Regions from separate parts of the Saccharopolyspora tripterygii genome, predicted to be linked through region 1. Evidence: riboswitches for the same ligand, from Rfam matches in the RefSeq annotation. Region 1 holds a riboswitch; each other region holds the start of a gene.
What was found. A riboswitch is a leader RNA that binds a small molecule or an ion and turns the genes downstream of it on or off. The one in region 1 is predicted to bind cobalamin.
Positions count from the first base shown of each region.

Region 2: another riboswitch for cobalamin. It lies ahead of ACYVF3_RS23595 (Rossmann-like domain-containing protein); the one in region 1 lies ahead of ACYVF3_RS26030 (ribonucleoside-diphosphate reductase subunit alpha).
Region 3: another riboswitch for cobalamin. It lies ahead of metE (5-methyltetrahydropteroyltriglutamate--homocysteine S-methyltransferase); the one in region 1 lies ahead of ACYVF3_RS26030 (ribonucleoside-diphosphate reductase subunit alpha).

Region 1 covers NZ_BAAGZP010000036.1:205,845-211,480, reverse strand. The annotation lists gene ACYVF3_RS26035 (ribonucleotide-diphosphate reductase subunit beta) at 1-1,036, opposite strand, end outside; gene ACYVF3_RS26030 (ribonucleoside-diphosphate reductase subunit alpha) at 1,057-3,450, opposite strand; cobalamin riboswitch at 3,582-3,839, opposite strand; gene rox (rifampin monooxygenase) at 3,900-5,318, opposite strand.
Region 2 covers NZ_BAAGZP010000030.1:152,895-158,530, reverse strand. The annotation lists gene ACYVF3_RS23605 (LysR family transcriptional regulator) at 32-919, shown strand; gene ACYVF3_RS23600 (GNAT family N-acetyltransferase) at 926-1,495, opposite strand; cobalamin riboswitch at 1,550-1,772, shown strand; gene ACYVF3_RS23595 (Rossmann-like domain-containing protein) at 1,942-2,718, shown strand; gene ACYVF3_RS23590 (PLP-dependent cysteine synthase family protein) at 2,715-3,851, shown strand; gene ACYVF3_RS23585 (MFS transporter) at 3,848-5,131, shown strand; gene ACYVF3_RS23580 (ABC transporter substrate-binding protein) at 5,128-5,636, shown strand, end outside.
Region 3 covers NZ_BAAGZP010000015.1:91,811-97,446, reverse strand. The annotation lists gene ACYVF3_RS12365 (hypothetical protein) at 156-311, shown strand; gene ACYVF3_RS12360 (ArsB/NhaD family transporter) at 409-1,698, shown strand; cobalamin riboswitch at 1,923-2,177, shown strand; gene metE (5-methyltetrahydropteroyltriglutamate--homocysteine S-methyltransferase) at 2,321-4,609, shown strand; gene ACYVF3_RS12350 (SPW repeat protein) at 4,716-5,141, opposite strand; gene ACYVF3_RS12345 (FHA domain-containing protein) at 5,313-5,636, opposite strand, start outside.

The DNA.
Region 1 (5,636 bases):
CCGACTGGTATTCGGTCACCCGGGTCTCGAAGAAGTTCTTCTCCTTCTTCAGATCCATGGTCTCCGACATCCACGGGAACGGGTTGTCCGTCTCCGGGAACACCGGTTCCAGGCCGAGCTGAGCGCAGCGCCGATTGGTGATGAACCGCATGTACTGCTCGCACACGTCCGCGTTGAGCCCGAGCATCCCGCGCGGCAGGGTGTCGCGCCCGTAGGCGGTCTCCAGCTCGCACGCCTCGCGGAGCATGGTGCGGGCCTCCTGCTGGAACTCGGCGCTCCACAGGTGCGGGTTCTCCAGCTTGATCTGGTTGATGCAGTCGATGCCGAAGTTCAGGTGGATCGACTCGTCGCGCAGGATGTACTGGTACTGCTCGGCGATGCCGACCATCTTGTTGCGCCTGCCCAGCGACAGGATCTGCGCGAAACCGGTGTAGAACCACATGCCCTCGAAGATCACGTAGAAGGCGATGAGGTCCCGCAGGAAGGCTTGGTCGGCTTCCGGGGTGCCGGTCGCGAAGTCCGGGTTCTCCAGGTTCTGGGTGTAGTGCAGCGCCCAGGCGTCCTTGTCGGCGATCGACGGGATCTCCCGGTAGGCGTTGAACAGCTCGCCCTCGTCGAGTCCCAGGCTCTCGCAGATGTACTGGAAGGTGTGGGTGTGCACGGCCTCCTCGAAGGCCTGCCGCAGCAGGTACTGCCGGCACTCGGGATTGGTGAGGTGCCGGTAGACGGCGAGCACGATGTTGTTGGCCACCAACGATTCCGCGGTGGCGAAGAACCCGAGGTTGCGCTTGAGCATGGTGCGCTCGTCGTCGGTGAGCCCGTCGCGGGACTTCCACAGCGCGATGTCAGCCTGCATGGACACCTCGGTGGGCATCCAGTGGTTGTTGCAGCCGTTGAGGTACTTGTCCCAGGCCCAGCCGTACTTCAGCGGCAGCAGCTGGTTGACGTCGGCCCGAGAGTTGATCATGGCCTTCTCGGTGACGTCGACGCGCCCGCCGTCGCGGTCGATGGTGCCGAGTCCGGTGGTGGTGCTCATGTGCTCTTTCTCCTGGGGGATCACTGGCAGGCTTCGCATTCCGGGTCTTCGACCGAGCACGCCGCGGCCGGGACGGCGTTGAGCTTGCCGTCGGTGCCGCGCAGCGTGGACTTCTCCACGTGGGTCGCGCTGGTGGAACGCAGGTAGTAGGTGGTCTTGAGCCCCTTGCGCCAGGCCAGCCGGTAGAGCTCGTCGAGCTTGCGGCCGCTGGGCGTGGCCAGGTAGAGGTTCAGCGACTGGGCCTGGTCGATCCACTTCTGCCTGCGTGCGGCGGCTTCGACCAGCCACTGCGGCTCGATCTCGAACGCCGTGGCGTAGAGCGTCTTGAGCTCGTCGGGGACCCGCTCGATCGGCCCGAGCGAACCGTCGTAGAACTTCAGGTCCGCCACCATCGCCTCGTCCCACAGCCCGGCCTCCTTGAGGTCGGCCACCAGGTGCGGGTTGACCACGGTGAAGTCGCCGGACATGTTCGACTTGACGAACAGGTTGCGGTACAGCGGCTCGATGGACTGACCGACCCCGCAGATGTTGGCGATCGTCGCGGTGGGCGCGATGGCCATCACGTTGGAGTTGCGCATCCCCTTGTCGCGCACCCGTTCCCGCAGCGACGACCAGTCCAATGTGGTCGTCGTGTCGAGGTCGGCATCGCCGCGCGCGTCGCGGACGAACTCCTGCGAGTCGATCGGCAGGACGCCCTGGCTCCACAGCGATCCGTCGAACGACGCGTAGCGGCCCCGCTCCTCGGCGAGCCGGCTGGACGACTCGATCGCGTGGTAGCCGATCTCCTCCATGCTGCGGTCGGCGAATTCGACCGCAGCGGCCGAGGACATCGGGATCCGCAACTTCTGCAGCGCGTCGGAGAAGCCCATCAGCCCCAGGCCGACCGGGCGGTGCCGCATGTTGGAGCGCTCGGCTTCTGGGATCGTGTAGAAGTTGATGTCGATGACGTTGTCCAGCATCCGGACCGCGGTGCGCACCGTCGCCTTCAGCCGGTCGCGGTCGAGACCGTTGGCCGAGATGTGCCGAGCGAGGTTCACCGATCCCAGGTTGCACACGGCCACCTCGTCGGAGGCGGTGTTGAGCGTGATCTCGGTGCACAGGTTCGACGAGTGCACCACGCCCGCGTGCCGCTGCGGCGAACGCAGGTTGCACGGGTCCTTGAATGTGATCCAGGGGTGGCCGGTCTCGAACAGCATGGTCAGCATCCGGCGCCAGAGGTCCACCGCGCGCACTCGCCGGAACACGCGGATCTCGTCGCGCTCGGCGGCCGCCTCGTACTCCCGGTAGCGCTCGGCGAACTCGGTGCCGTAGAGGTCGTGCAGGTCCGGGGTCTCGTCGGGGGAGAACAGCGTCCACTGCTCGTCGGCCTCGACGCGGCGCAGGAACTCGTCGGGCACCCAGTTCGCGGTGTTCATGTCGTGGGTGCGTCGCCGGTCGTCGCCGGTGTTCTTGCGCAGGTCCAGGAACTCCTCGACATCGATGTGCCAGGTCTCCAGGTACGCGCACACCGCGCCCTTGCGCTTGCCGCCCTGGTTGACCGCCACCGCCGTGTCGTTGGCGATCTTCAGGAACGGCACCACGCCCTGGGACTCGCCGTTGGTGCCGTGGATGTGGGCGCCGATGCCGCGCACCGGGGTCCAGTCGTTGCCGAGGCCGCCGGAGTACTTGGCCAGCAGGGCGTTGTTGCGGTAGGAGCTGAAGATCGACTGCAGATCGTCGTCCACAGTGGTCAGGAAGCAGGACGACAGCTGGGCCCGGGTGGTGCCGGAGTTGAACAGCGTCGGCGTGGAGCACATGAAGTCGAACGACGACAGCAGGCGGTAGAACTCAATGGCGCGCGCGTCCCGGTCGTCCTCGCGCAGCGCGAGCCCCATCGCCACCCGCATGAAGAACGCCTGCGGCAGCTCGAACCGGGTCCCGTCGTGGTGCAGGAAGTACCGGTCGTAGAGGGTCTGCATCCCCAGGAAGTCGAAGGCGAGGTCGCGGTCGGCCTCCAGCGCCGCGCCCAGCCGGGGCAGGTCGAAGCGGGCCAGCTCCGGGTCCAGCCTGCCCAGCTCGATGCCGCGTCGCACGTAGTCGGTGAAGTAGGCGCCGTAGCGGTCGCGCATCTGGTCCTGGTCGGCCTGCTGCGGGGAGCCCGCCAGGTAGCTCAGCGCTTCGCCGCGCAGCTTGTCCAGCAGCAGTCGGGCGGTGACGCCGGCGTAGTTCGGTTCCGACTCGACCAGGGTGCGCGCCGACATGATCAGCGCTTCGCTCAGCTCGGCCGCTCCGATGCCGGGGTAGACGTTGCGCTCGACCTCGGTGAGCACCGCCGACGGGTCCACGTCGGCCAGACCCGCGCAGGCCTGATCAACCACAGTGGACACTCGGCCGCCGGTGAGCGGGATGGGTTCGGACAGTGCGGTGTCGGTCACCGGGACTCTCTCCTCGCGAGCTCGGAAGGCGTGCCCGGAACCGGCGGCGGAGGAGCGCGAGGACGCGACGGCGGCAGCGGCCGGCGCATGTCCGCGTGGACCCTCCCGCGAGGTCCCGGACGGCGCGCACGGGCGTGCGCGCGCCGATGGCAGGTCTTCGGACTCACGGGCGTCCGGTCTCGTACGTGGTGGGGGAAGTTTTCATGAAAACTTCCCTCACCACGAGACAGGTCCTAGTAGCCGTCGCTTCCCGAACCCCAGGGGTCCAGTGCGTCATGACGGCGGTCGTTCCCGTTCACCGCTGCGGGGCAGTCCCGGACTCGCACCGGGTTCCCTGTTGCCACACCGAGCCCGCTCGGACCCGGTGAACCACCAGCGAGCGACACTCTACATCTTGGGGCTGAGGCGAAGTCCAACACCAACATGGGCGTGTCGGAGGGAGAATTGAGTCACCCTCCGAACCACCTCGAAAGGTGTCGGCGGAGGTCCTGCTGCTCGTCGCCGACCCACGCCACGTGGCCGTCCGGGCGCAGCAGCACGGCTGGTGCGTCCAGCTGTTCACCGACGTCGACGACGTGGTCGACCCGGTCCGCCCAGCCCTCGGTCGACAGATCGCCGGTCTGGTCGAGCAGCAGGCCGCGTCCGTCGTGCATCAGCTCGTAGAGGCGCCCGTGCTTGAGCTCGACGTCCCGGATGCGCCTGCCGACCAGGTCGTGCTCCCCGCCGAAGTCGTAGCGCACGTCGAGTGCGATGAGCTTCTCGGTCAGGTGCCGGTTGACCACGTCGAAGTCCATCAGCTCCGATACCAGGCGCCGCACGGCCTGCGCGCCGGGCTCGGTGGACATCAGCTGCATCTGCGCGCGCGTGTTGTCCAGGACTGCGGCCGCCACCGGATGGCGTTCGGCCTGGTAGCTGTCGAGCAGGTCGGCGGGCGCCCACCCGGCGACCTCCGCCGCGAGTTTCCAGCCGAGGTTGAACGCGTCCTGGAGGCCGAGGTTGAGCCCCTGGCCGCCGACCGGCGGGTGGACGTGCGCGGCGTCGCCGGCGAGCAGCACCCGTCCGGAGCGGTAGCGCTCGGCCTGCCGGGTGGCGTCGCCGAAGCGGGCCAGGCGGCGAGGGGAGTGCGCGCCGAAGTCGGTGCCCGCGACGGCCCTCAGCTGACGGGAGAGCTCGTCGAGGGTCGGCGGCGTTCCGCGGTCGTCGGCGACGCCCGCGGCGGGCACGACGACCCGGCACCACTCGCCGTCGAGGGGGCCGATGCCGAAGCGCTTCTGGGTCTGGCGCACCTCGCCGGTCACCGCGGCCAGCGTCTCCGGCGACGCGGTCACCTTCAGCTCGGCGAGCAGTGTGTCCACTCTGGACGGTTCGCCGGGGAACCCGATGCCGCACAGCTTGCGCACGGTGCTCCGACCGCCGTCGCAGCCGACGAGGTAGGGCGCACGCAGCCTCGTGCCGTCGGCGAGCTCGGCGGTCACGCCGTCCGCGTCCTGGTCGAGTCCGACCAGTGCGCAGCCTCTCCTGACCTCGACCTCGAGCTCGGAGGCACGCTCGGCCAGCAGGCGCTCGGTCGTGGGCTGGGGGATGCCCAGCACGTAGCCGTGCGCGGTGTCCAGGCGCTCGGGCGCGGGCTTGGAGATGGCGGCGAAGAAGCCGCCGAGGGGGTGCTTGGTCCCTTCGGCCAGGAACCGCTCCAGCAGTCCTCGCTGGTCCAGCACCTCGATGCTGCGCACGTGCAGTCCGAGCGAGCGCACGAAGTCGTTCGGCTCGTCGGCCTCCTCCAGCACCAGCACCCGCACCCCGTGCAGCCGCAGCTCAGCGGCCAGCATCAACCCGGTCGGTCCTGCACCGGCGATGATCACGTCAGTCATGAATCCCCCGTCCAGCCGCGCTGCGGATGCTCGTCATCGCAGGTCACGGCATGTGTGCAGAGGATTGTGCGCCACACCCCGGCCCTTGCCGCAAGCCCCGGTCTGCGCTATACGTTGAGAGTGGCGGGGAGAACTCTCACTCCGCACCAGTTCACCGCTCCTCATCAGAGCACCACCTTGGGTCTGTTGATGCCCGGTGCTGCCGAGTCCGCCGCTCTTCGGCTTCCGCGGATCCGACCAAGTTATTCGGTTCGGCGCACGACGAGTCCCGCTCCCTCACGGCGGGCACGCCCGCTAGAACACTTCGCGTCGGAGAGG
Region 2 (5,636 bases), on a different contig from region 1:
GCTGCCTGGTCGTCGGCGATACCCTGGGCGCATGACCGAAGGAGACCTCGACCTGCGCTTGGTGCGGTACTTCGCCGTGGTCGCCGAGCACCGGCACTTCGGCCGGGCCGCCGAGCAGCTCCGCATCGCCCAGCCCTCGCTGTCCCGGCAGATCCGCAGGCTGGAGCAGCAGCTCGGCGCGCGCTTGCTCGACCGGACACCTCGCGGGACCGCGCTGACCGAGGCCGGCGAGGTCTTCCTGCCGCACGCCAAGTCGCTGTTGCGCTCGGCGACCCGAGCCACGGCGGAAGCCCGCGCGGTCGCTCGGCCGAACCGGATCGTCATCGGTTACGGCAACGGGCTCATCGTCACCAGGGCCGCCCAGGCGATGCGCCGGGCGCACCCGGACGCCGACGTGCGGACCAGGCACATCGAGTTCAGCCAGCCGCAAGCGGCTCTGCTGGACCGAGAGGTGGACGCCGTCGTCGCGCGGTTGCCGTTCCCCACCGACGGTCTGCGGGTGACGCTGCTCTACCAGGAACCGAGGACGTTGGTGGTCTCCCGCGAACACCGGCTGGCGGGTGAGGAGTCGGTCACCCTCGACGATCTCGCCGGCGAGCCGATGCCACGCTTCCCCGAGGCCGACCCGGCATGGTCCGCGTACTGGCGCCTGGAACCCCGTCCCGACGGCAGCAAGGCGCCCGAGGGCCCGGACATCAACGCGCTGGAGGAGAAGTTCGAGGTCGTCGCCGCCGGTCAGGCGGTGGTGGTGACGGTGCGCGCGGCCGCCCGGATGCGTCCCGACCTCGTCGCGATCCCCATCGAGGGCGTCGAGCCGAGCCACGTCGTGCTGGCGACCAGGGCGGGCGAGCGCAATCGCCTGGTGGCCGACTTCGCCTGCCTGGCCGAGCAGCACATCACCGAACCGCCGGAGGCCTGACCGGCCTCAGGCGGAGGTGAGATCCCGTGGTGGGACCGGGATCTCGAAGTGGATGGTGGGGCTGAAGTCGCCGGTCCCGCGAGCGTCGCAGACCTCCTTGGCCACGCTGCGCCAGAACGGTTCCGCACCTGCGATCGCCGGGTTGGTGTGCAGGTAGATCGTGTCGTAGAGCCCGGTTTCAGCGACGAACTCGCAGGACTTCTCGACCAGTGCGCGGGCGAGCCCGTTTCGTTGGTGCTCCTCGCGGACGTAGGTGCGGAAGATCTGTGCCGTGGTGGGGGTTCCGTAGCGCTCGGCGATCCACTGTGGATGCGGCGGGCTCTTGGGGCCGCTCGCTCGCACCGAGGCCGTTCCGACCACCTCTTCGCCGAGGGCGGCGACGAACAGCGCGTGGCCCGGGGTTTCGAAGTACGCGCGCTGCATGTCGATGACGTCGGCGTGCCACTCGGGGACGTAGCCGTGGCCCATGACGCGGTAGAAGGTGTCGAACATCAAGGTTCGCGCGCTCTCGACGTCTTCGTGACGCGCACGCCTGATCACGTACTCCCCGCGAACGAGAGCCTCGTGCGGTGACATGCTCCACCTCCGACGTCTGGACCAGCGACTTCGCTCCTTGATGCTAGCAATGTGCAACAACGATCACAGTGCGGTCCCTTGACTGGGCGCGGGCAGGCTGAAAGGTTGAAAACAATTCATGCGACGGTGCGCAGGAAGCCGGTGAGAATCCGGCACGGTCCCGCCACTGTGAATGGGGAGTCGACTCCGCGAGCGCCACTGCCGGAAAGCCGGTGGGAAGGCTGGGGGGAGGTGCCGATCCATGAGTCAGGAGACTCGCTCCGTCGTGCCGAGTCAACGGGGTCGCGGAGCCCCGGAGGAGGTACCCGGTGCACCCGGATCGATGTGTCGTCCCCGCGCAGATAGGCCCGATGAGGCGTTCGCCCGCCGCGCTCCGAATCGCGTAGGCCATGCGGACGAGTGGTCAGTTCCCCTGTGAACGCGGAACTCCCACGTCGCTGGAGCGCGTGATCACCGATCTGCGCGGATCCGCCGAACCGAGCTCGACGGTGTCCGTCGCCTTCCTGACGGTGCAGGCGGCGCAGCACTCCGGCAGGCGCAGCGGCTACGTGAACACGGTGTTGAGCGTGCGGGTCGGCTCCGCGGTGGGCTCCTGCGCGGCAGAACCGGGCGAGCTCGGCGACGAGCTGGTCCGCGAGATCGTCGGCGGTGACGTCGCCGAACTGCTGCACCACCCTTCCAGGGCGGTGCGCGTGGCGGTGCTCGACGCCTGCCTGGCGGATGCGGTTCCGCACGCGCAGCACTCGCGTTCGCGCGCGGTGCGGATCCCCGCGGGGACGTCGCTGGAGAAGTCGATGGCCCGCGCCCGCGCCGTCGCGGAACTGGTGCCGGTGCCCGAGGGTTCCCGCGTCGCCGTGATCGGCGTGGTCAACTCGCTGCTCGCGGCCCTGCGGGAACGCGGGATCGATTGCGTCCCCTGCGATCTCAAGGGCGGTCGCACCGAGTTCGGCGAGGAGATCCTCGCCGACCACCAGGTGGCGATCGACGGCGCGGACGCGGTGCTGGCCTCGGGAATGGTGCTGGGCAACGGCACGCTCGACGACATCGTCGATCGCTGCCACCTGCGGCAGCTCCCGCTCGTGGTGTTCGCGCAGACGGGAAGCGCGGTCTTCCGGGAGATGCTGGGACGCGAGATCACCGCGCTGTCGGCGGAGCCGTACCCCTTCTTCTGGCTCAGCGGAGACGACACCGGCATCCACCTCTACGACGGAGGTCGCCCGTGATCCCCGTGCAGAAGGTGGTCGAGGACCCCGGTGAGAGTGCCGGTGGCCGCAGGTGCGAGTCGATGCTCGACCTCATCGGCAACACCCCGGTGCTGCGCGTGCCCACGCCGCTCCCCCGGCAGCACCCCGGTTTCTGGGCCAAGTTGGAGTCCGTCGGCCCGGCGACGATGAAGGCGCGCGCGGCGCTGTCGATGTTGCGCGGCGCACGAGCGCGAGGTGAGCTTCGGCCGGGCGGGGTGGTGGTCGAGTCCAGCAGCGGCACCCTCGCGATCGGCCTGGCCTATGTGGGAGCCGCGCTGGGCCACCCGGTGGTCGTCGTCGCCGACAGCGAGCTCGACGCGATGACCCGAAACCTGTTGCGCGCCCACGGTGCTCGCGTGGAGATCGTGTCCCGGCCGCACCCGGTCGGCGGGTGGCAACGGGCGCGGTTGGAACGCGTGCGCGAGCTGCTCGACGAGCTGCCCGGGGCGTACTGGCCGGACCAGTACAACAACCCGGACAACCCCGCCGGGTACCGGTCGTTGGGCCGCGAGCTCACCGAGCAGTTCGAGCGGCTGGACGCCGTGGTCTGCAGCGTCGGAACCGGCGGTCACAGCGCGGGAATCGCCGCCGCGCTGCGGGAGCGGTGGCCCGACGTGCGCATCGTGGGCGTCGACTCGCCCGGCTCCAGCGTGTTCGGTCAGCCCTCGGGGCGTCGCGTGATGCGCGGTCTGGGCAGCAGCATCCACCCGGACAACGTCGCCTACGGGCAGTTCGACGAGGTGCACTGGGTCGGGCCCGCCGAAGCGGCCGACGCGTGCAGGCGACTGGCCGCGGGGTGCTTCGTCACCGGCGGCTGGAGCACCGGCGCGGCCGCGATGGTCGCGGCGTGGTGCGCCAACGAACTCGGAACCGACCGCGTCGCAGCGGTGTTCCCGGACGGGCCGAACCGGTACTGGGAATCGGTCTACGACGACGACTTCTGCGAGCAGCACGGTCTGGTACCGGTCGCCACCGATCCGTCCGAAGTGGAGACGGTTGCCGAATCAGCGGGACTGCGGTGGGCGCGCTGCCGCACCGTCGCCGACCCGTGCCGCCGACGGGACGCGGACCGAACGCCGTGCCCGGTGTGTGAGGAGGAGACGACCCCGTGACGAGCAGGACCGCTTTCCGGCAGCTCTCCGTGCCGGCGAGGCTCTTGGTGGTCAACCAGTTCGGCATCAACGTGGGCTTCTACATGCTGCTGCCGTTCCTCGCCTCGTACATGAGCCACGACCTCGGCTACAGCGCCGCCGTCGTCGGTCTCGTGCTGGGCGTGCGCAACCTCAGCCAGCAGGGCATGTTCCTGCTCGGGGGCACGGCCGCCGACCGGCTCGGCTGCCGGCCGATGATCATCCTCGGGTGCGCGCTGCGGGTCGTGGCGTTCGGCCTCTTCGCGTTCCTGACCTCGCTGCCCGGGCTGGTCGTGGCCGTGGTGCTGACCGGGCTCGCCGGCGCGTTCTTCAACCCGGCCGTGCGGACCTACCTGATGCACGAGGCGGGGGAGCGCCGGGCTGAGGCGTTCTCGGTGTTCAACGTGTTCGCGCACGCGGGAACACTGGTCGGCCCGCTGCTGGGGGCGGCGCTGCTGGCGGTCGACTTCCGCCTGGTCGCCCTGGTGGCGTGCCTGGCGTTCGCGCTGCTCACGGTCGCGCAGATCCTGGTGCTGCCGCGCAGGGAGGTCGAGCCGCAGAGCAGCGGCGTGCTCGACAGCTGGCGCGAGGTGGTCACCAACCGGCGATTCCTGGTGTTCACGCTGGCGCTCTCGGCGTACTTCGGTCTCTACAACCAGCTCTACCTGACGCTCCCGCTGGAAGCGCAGCGCGTCTCCGGCCTGTCCTGGGCGATCACCGCGGTCTTCGTGGTCTCCACGGTCATCGGCGTCTTCGGGCAGGTCCGGATCACCGACTGGTGCCGCGCCCGCTGGTCGGCGGGCCGTTCCGCGGCGATCGGGTTGGCGTGCATGGGCCTGTCGTTCGTCCCGCTGCTGGCCGCGGCCCCGCTGCTGCCGACGCGAGGCGTGGGCGACACCGGTGCCGCGGTGCTGCTGGCCGTCCTGCCGGTCCTGGTGACCACCGTGCTGTTCACAGTCGGTCAGGCGATCACGAACCCGTTCGCCATGGAGCTGCTGCCGATCGTGGGCAGCGAGCGCCTGGCCGGGACCTACTACGGCTTCTACTACCTGGTCTCCAGCCTGGTGGCCGCCGGTGTCAGCTGGCTCGTCGGCGCCTTGCTCGACGGCTTCACCAGCCCCGAACTGCGCTGGGCCCCGTGGCTCGTGCTGTGCGCGGTGGGCTTGGCCGGGGCGCTGGGCACCGGGGTGATGGAACGCCGCGGCCTGCTCGCCCGAGCAGAGCGGAACGACCGGGAAGAAGCGGAAGGAACGAGAGCATGAGCGAACCGGGTGACCGCGCGCGGTGGAGCCGCAGGCGGTTGTTGACCACCGCGATCGGCGCGGCGGCGGCCCTGCCGCTCGCCGGGTGCGCGGGTGGCGCCGCCGGAGGAGACCGGCTCCGGGCCGCCTTCCCGACCTCGGGCGCCAAGGAGTCGCTGGACCCGCACACCAGCTCGCTGTTCGTCGACCAGGCCCGGGCGAAGGCGCTGTTCGACACGCTGGTGACCTACGGGGACGACATGAGCGTCATCCCGCACCTCGCGGAGTCCTGGGAACCCGACGGCACCGGCACCCGGTGGCTGATCCGGTTGCGCGGGGCGCGGTTCCACGACGGTCGTCCGGTCACCGCCGACGACGTGCTCTACAGCTACCGGCGCATCGCGGACCCGGCGACGTCCGCCACCGCCGCCAAGCAGTTCGCCGCCGTGGACTTCGCGGCGAGCCGCGCGCGGTCGGCCACCGAGCTCGAAATCGTGCTGAACGCACCGAACTTCGAGTTCCCGTC
Region 3 (5,636 bases), on a different contig from region 1:
CCATTCACGAGGACGTTCAGCGGAAAACATGGTTCCACGGAAGGAGCCGTCATCTACCGCTACAATCCTCGGAAACGACCGAGGGGCCGCTCCAGCGCCGAGACGAAGATCCGCACGCCCCTGCCGATGGGATCTCACGAGGCTTCGACTGGTTGGTGCTCACCACAGCGCTCATCGCCGTCGTCGCCGGTCTCGCCCTCGGACAGGCCTTGATGATCGCAGGTGGATTGATCCTCTCGTTCACCGCCGCGCACCGGTTCCAGCGCGCGGGAGAACCGGCTGCGGAAGGGGAACGCACCCGCGAACCGTGAATCGAGAGACGGTGGTGACCATCGACCGGCACGACGCAGAGACCACCGACCACGACCGACCGCTCCCCCGCGGAGCCTCCCCGAAAGCGACCCGGCCGTGGTAATCGCACTGACCATCAGCACATTCCTGATCGCATTCGGGTTGATCGCCACCGAACGCGTTCACCGCGTCTCCGCGGCGCTCGGCGGCGTTGCGGTGATGGTTCTCATCGGCGCCGTCGACGCCCATTCCGCCTTCTTCGACGAGAAGACCGGGATCGACTGGAACGTCATCTTCCTCCTGCTCGGAATGATGATCACCGTCAGCGTGCTCAAGCACACGGGCGTCTTCGAATACCTCGCCATCTGGGCCGCCCAGCAGAGCCGCGGGAAATCGTTCCGCCTGATGATCATCCTCGTCCTGCTGACCGCGCTGGTCTCGGCGTTCCTCGACAGCGTCACGGTCATGCTCCTGATCGCGCCGGTCACCCTCGCCGTCTGCCAGCGGCTCCGGCTGCCCGTCGTCCCCTTCTTGATCGCCGAGGTGCTCGCGGCCAACATCGGCGGCACCGCGACCCTGATCGGCGATCCGCCCAACATCATGATCGGCAGCCGGGCGGGACTCACCTTCACCGATTTCCTCTACAACCTCGCACCGATCACCGTCATCCTGCTCGCGGTCTTCATCGGCATGTGCCGGGTGCTGTTCCGCAAGGCGTTCCTGGACGCCGACGAGCACATGGCCGAGATCATGGAGCTCGACGGCAGCGACGCCATCCACGACCACCGGCTCCTGCGGCGCTGCTTGATCGTCGTCGGCGCGGTCGTCGTCGCCTTCGTCCTGCACGGGCCGATCGGCATCGACCCGGCCTTCGTGGGCCTGCTCGGCGCCGGGCTGATGGTGCTGGTCTCGCAGACCACGGCGCCGCAGTTCCTCGAGGAGGTCGACTGGTCGACCCTGGTGTTCTTCATGGGGCTGTTCGTCATGGTCGGCGGGCTCGTCGACGTCGGGGTGATCGACACGCTCGGGCGCGCCGCGATCGATCTCGTCGGCGACAACTACTTCCTCGCCGCGGTCGGCCTGCTGATCGGGTCGGCGGTGATCGGCGGCATGATCGACACGATCCCCTTCGTGGCGACCACGATCCCGATCGTCGAGGAGCTCGTGGCCACGGTTCCGGACCCGGAGATCAGCCAGGCGCTGTGGTGGTCGCTGGCCCTCGGCGCCGACCTCGGCGGCAACGCCACCGCGATCGGCGCGAGCGCCAACGTCGTGGCGATCGGCTGGGCCTCCCGCAACGGGTACCCGATCAGCTTCTGGCAGTTCACCAAGTACGGCATGGTCGTCACCGCGGTGACCATCGCGCTGTCCACCCTCTACGTCTGGCTCCGCTACTTCGCGATGTAGCCCGACCCGGCCCCTCCACCAAGCTCTTTCACCGTCCGTTGTGGAGGGTGATGAACCCGGCCGGATCCCGTGCGCGACGGCCCGCGGGTTCCCTGTGACCGGAGTCTCATCAGCGCGTGTGCATCTGGAGAACCGCGACCTCACGGGCGGTGCTGGGCGCCGGCAACTCGTCCGCACCGGGCGCGCACATCGTGGAACTGCTTGCCAAAGGAAGTTTCGGCACTAACCTGGTGAGTGCTGGTGGTTCGTCCGCCCCGGTGCGACCGAGGTCGTGCGCAGGGACGGACGAGGCAAGAGGGAACCCGGTGCGAACCCGGGACTGCCCCGCAGCGGTGAGCGGGAACGACAGCCGTCACCGGTCGCACGACCGAAGACAAGCACTGGGCCGAGAGGCCCGGGAAGCGACGGCCACTAGGAACGCCCGGCCAGGCCGGGAAGCGCCCGCGAGTCCGAAGACCTGCCACCGGTGCGCGCGCCGCGGCGCGCGCTGATCCGAGGTCTCGAGGGAGGACCTGGCGGACGAACGGAAAGCGGTGCTGCCCGAAAGCGGCTGCCCGTGTCCGCCCGCACGCCTCCACGGCGACCTCGGAGCCTCTGATGTCGAGCTCGCGAGGAGAGGGCGTTGACCACCAAGATCGGATCTACCGTACTCGGCTACCCCCGGATCGGGCCGGACCGTGAACTCAAACGCGCGTTGGAGAGCTACTGGGCCGGGCGCAGCAGCGAGGAGGACTTGCGCGCCGTCGCGGGCAAGATCCGCGCCGACTCCTGGCGCTTCCTCGCCGACGCGGGCCTGGACTCGGTGCCGGGCAACACGTTCTCCTACTACGACCAGGTGCTCGACACCGCGGTCACCTTCGGCGCCGTGCCGTCCCGGTACGCCGAACTGGGGCTGAACCCGCTCGACACCTACTTCGCGATGGCCCGCGGTGTGGACTCCACCCCACCGCTGGAGATGACGAAGTGGTTCGACACCAACTACCACTACCTGGTCCCGGAGATCAGCCCGCAGGAACGGTTCTCGTTGACCGACCGGACGCCGGTGGAGCAGTTCCGCGAGGCAGCCGAGCAGGGCGTCACCACCCGGCCGGTGCTGGTCGGGCCGCTGACCTTCCTCCTGCTGTCCAAGCCCGCTGAAGGCGCCCCCGACTCGTTCGCACCGCTGGACAAGCTCGACGAGCTGCTGCCCGCTTACGCCGCGCTGCTGTCGGAGCTCAAGCAGGCCGGTGCCGAGTGGGTACAGCTCGACGAGCCCGCCTTCGCCGCCGACCGCACGCAGGCCGAGCTCGACGCGCTGCGCGAGGCCTACCGCCGGCTGGGCGAGCTCTCGGACCGCCCCGCGTTGCTCGTCGCCGGGTACTTCGGCGATCTCGGTGACGCGCTCGACGTGCTCGCCGACGCGCCGGTCGAGGCGCTCGGCCTCGACCTCGTCACCAGTCCCTCCGCTGTGGACAAGTTGCCCGCGCTCACGGGCCTGCGGACCAAGTCGCTGGTCGCCGGCCTCGTCGACGGCCGCAACATCTGGCGGACCGATCTCGACCAGGCGTTGACCACCGGCGCGACCCTGCTCGGCGTGGCCGACGAGGTCGCGATCGGCACCTCGTGCTCGCTGCTGCACGTCCCCTACGACGTCGAAGCCGAAACCCAGATCGACCCTCAGGTGAAGTCCTGGCTGGCCTTCGCCGCGCAGAAGGTCCAGGAGGTCGTCGTGCTGGGCCGCGCGCTGCGCGAGGGCCGCGAGGTCGTCGCCGACGCGCTCGCCGAGGCCGCCGCGGTGGTCGCCGACCGGGCCGCCGCCGACCGCGTCCGCAACGCCGAGGTCCAGACCCGGCTGCGCGCGCTTCGGCCCGCGGACTCCCGCCGCAATGACTACGCGCAGCGGCAGAAGGCCCAGGAGGAGGCGCTGCAGCTGCCCCCGCTGCCGACGACGACCATCGGTTCGTTCCCCCAGACGACCGACGTCCGCAAGGCTCGCGCTGCGCTGCGCAACGGCACGATCGACGCCGCCACCTACAAGCAGCGCATGCGCGACGAGATCCAGCGGGTCATCGAGCTGCAGGAAGAGCTCGGCCTGGACGTCCTCGTGCACGGTGAGCCCGAGCGCAACGACATGGTCCAGTACTTCTCCGAGCTCATGGACGGATTCGTCAGCACGCACAAGGGCTGGGTGCAGTCCTACGGGTCGCGGTGCGTGCGCCCGCCGATCCTCTTCGGCGACGTCTCCCGCCCGAACCCGATGACCGTCGAGTGGGCGACCTACGCGCAGAAGCTGACCGACAAGCCCGTCAAGGGCATGCTCACCGGCCCGGTCACCATCCTCGCGTGGTCGTTCGTCCGCGATGACCAGCCGCTGGCCGACACCGCCAAGCAGGTGGCGCTGGCCATCCGCGACGAGGTGCACGACCTCGAAGCGGCCGGTATCCGCGTGGTCCAGGTCGATGAACCGGCCCTGCGCGAGCTCCTGCCGCTGCGCGCCGCGCAGCAGAAGCACTACCTCGACTGGGCGGTGGAATCGTTCCGGCTGGCCACCTCCGGGGTCACCGACACCACCCAGATCCACACCCACCTGTGCTACTCGGAGTTCGGCGACGTGATCAACGCGATCGTGGCCCTGGAGGCCGACGTCACCAGCATCGAGGCCGCGCGCTCCCGCATGGAGGTGCTCTCGGACCTCAACGCGGTCGGGTTCGCCAAGGGCGTCGGTCCCGGTGTCTACGACATCCACTCGCCACGCGTGCCGGAGACCGACGAGGTGACCTCGCTGCTGCGCGCTGCGCTGGAATCCGTTCCCGCGCAGCGCTTGTGGGTCAACCCCGACTGCGGCCTCAAGACCAGGGGCTACGCCGAGGTCAACACGGCCCTCAAGAACGTGATCAGCGCGACCGCGGCGGTGCGTCCGACGCTGAGCTGATCACCAGGGTCACGGGAGGTGCCGTCTCCAACGCCACTGCCGGCACCCCCGTGGCCCTGCCCCTCCCCCGATCACGACCCCGCGGTGGTTCAGCGAACCTCCGGGATCATCGAGAGGAGGACATCGCTGAAGCCATGGTCGCTGCGCCTGCCAGCACCAGCACCGCTCCGCCGATGATGTTGCACAGGACCGTCGAGGTCGTCATGGCGGTTCCGCTCATCACGAAGACGGCCAGGATCGTCCAGACCCCCAACACCGGGCAGGTCCAGGCGATGCCGTGGGTGCGGTGGTAGGCCGCCGCGAACGACAGCCCTAGGACCGCGGCGGCCAGGCCGATGATCAGGTTGTTCAGCGCCAGCGACGGTGTCGTGGCGGCGAATCCCGTGATCCACGGCGACAACGCGACGAACAGGCCTCCGAGCACTACGAGGCCGTCCGCCACCTGAGCGGTCGGGGTTTCCGAAGCCCGCTCGTACCGCGTGCGCATCTCGGTGAGATCCGGATGCCCAGCGATCGGTGTGCTGCTCGACATCACTCCACCTCCACAATAGAACGTGACATCCGCCAGTATCCGCTTCACCGAGCGCGAAAGCATCCCCGAATTGGGGCTATTTTCCTCTGCGACAACGCCTTTCGGACGCAGAGTTCTGGCGCGGGATCCGCTGGGGAACCCGCGCCCCGAGTCGAGCTCCGCGCGACGTCGTCACGCCGCGTGGAAGAGGAACCGCGCGGTGCCGATCCAGATCTCGTCGCCGTCGGTGAGCTCCACGCACGTCACCGGCCGCCGGTTGACGTAGGTGCCGTTCAGCGAACCGCCGTCGAACAGCACGCACCGGCCGTCGATCACCTCGAGCTCCGCGTGATGCCGGGAGGCCGTCACGTCGTCGACCACGACATCGCTGTCCCGGTGCCTGCCGATCACCGTCAGCGGCGCCGAGATCGCGAACTCCGCCCCCGTGTCCGGCCCTCGGCTCACCACCAGCCGCATGCCGCCGTCCGCGGGCCCGCGCTGGGGCGGGACCAGTCT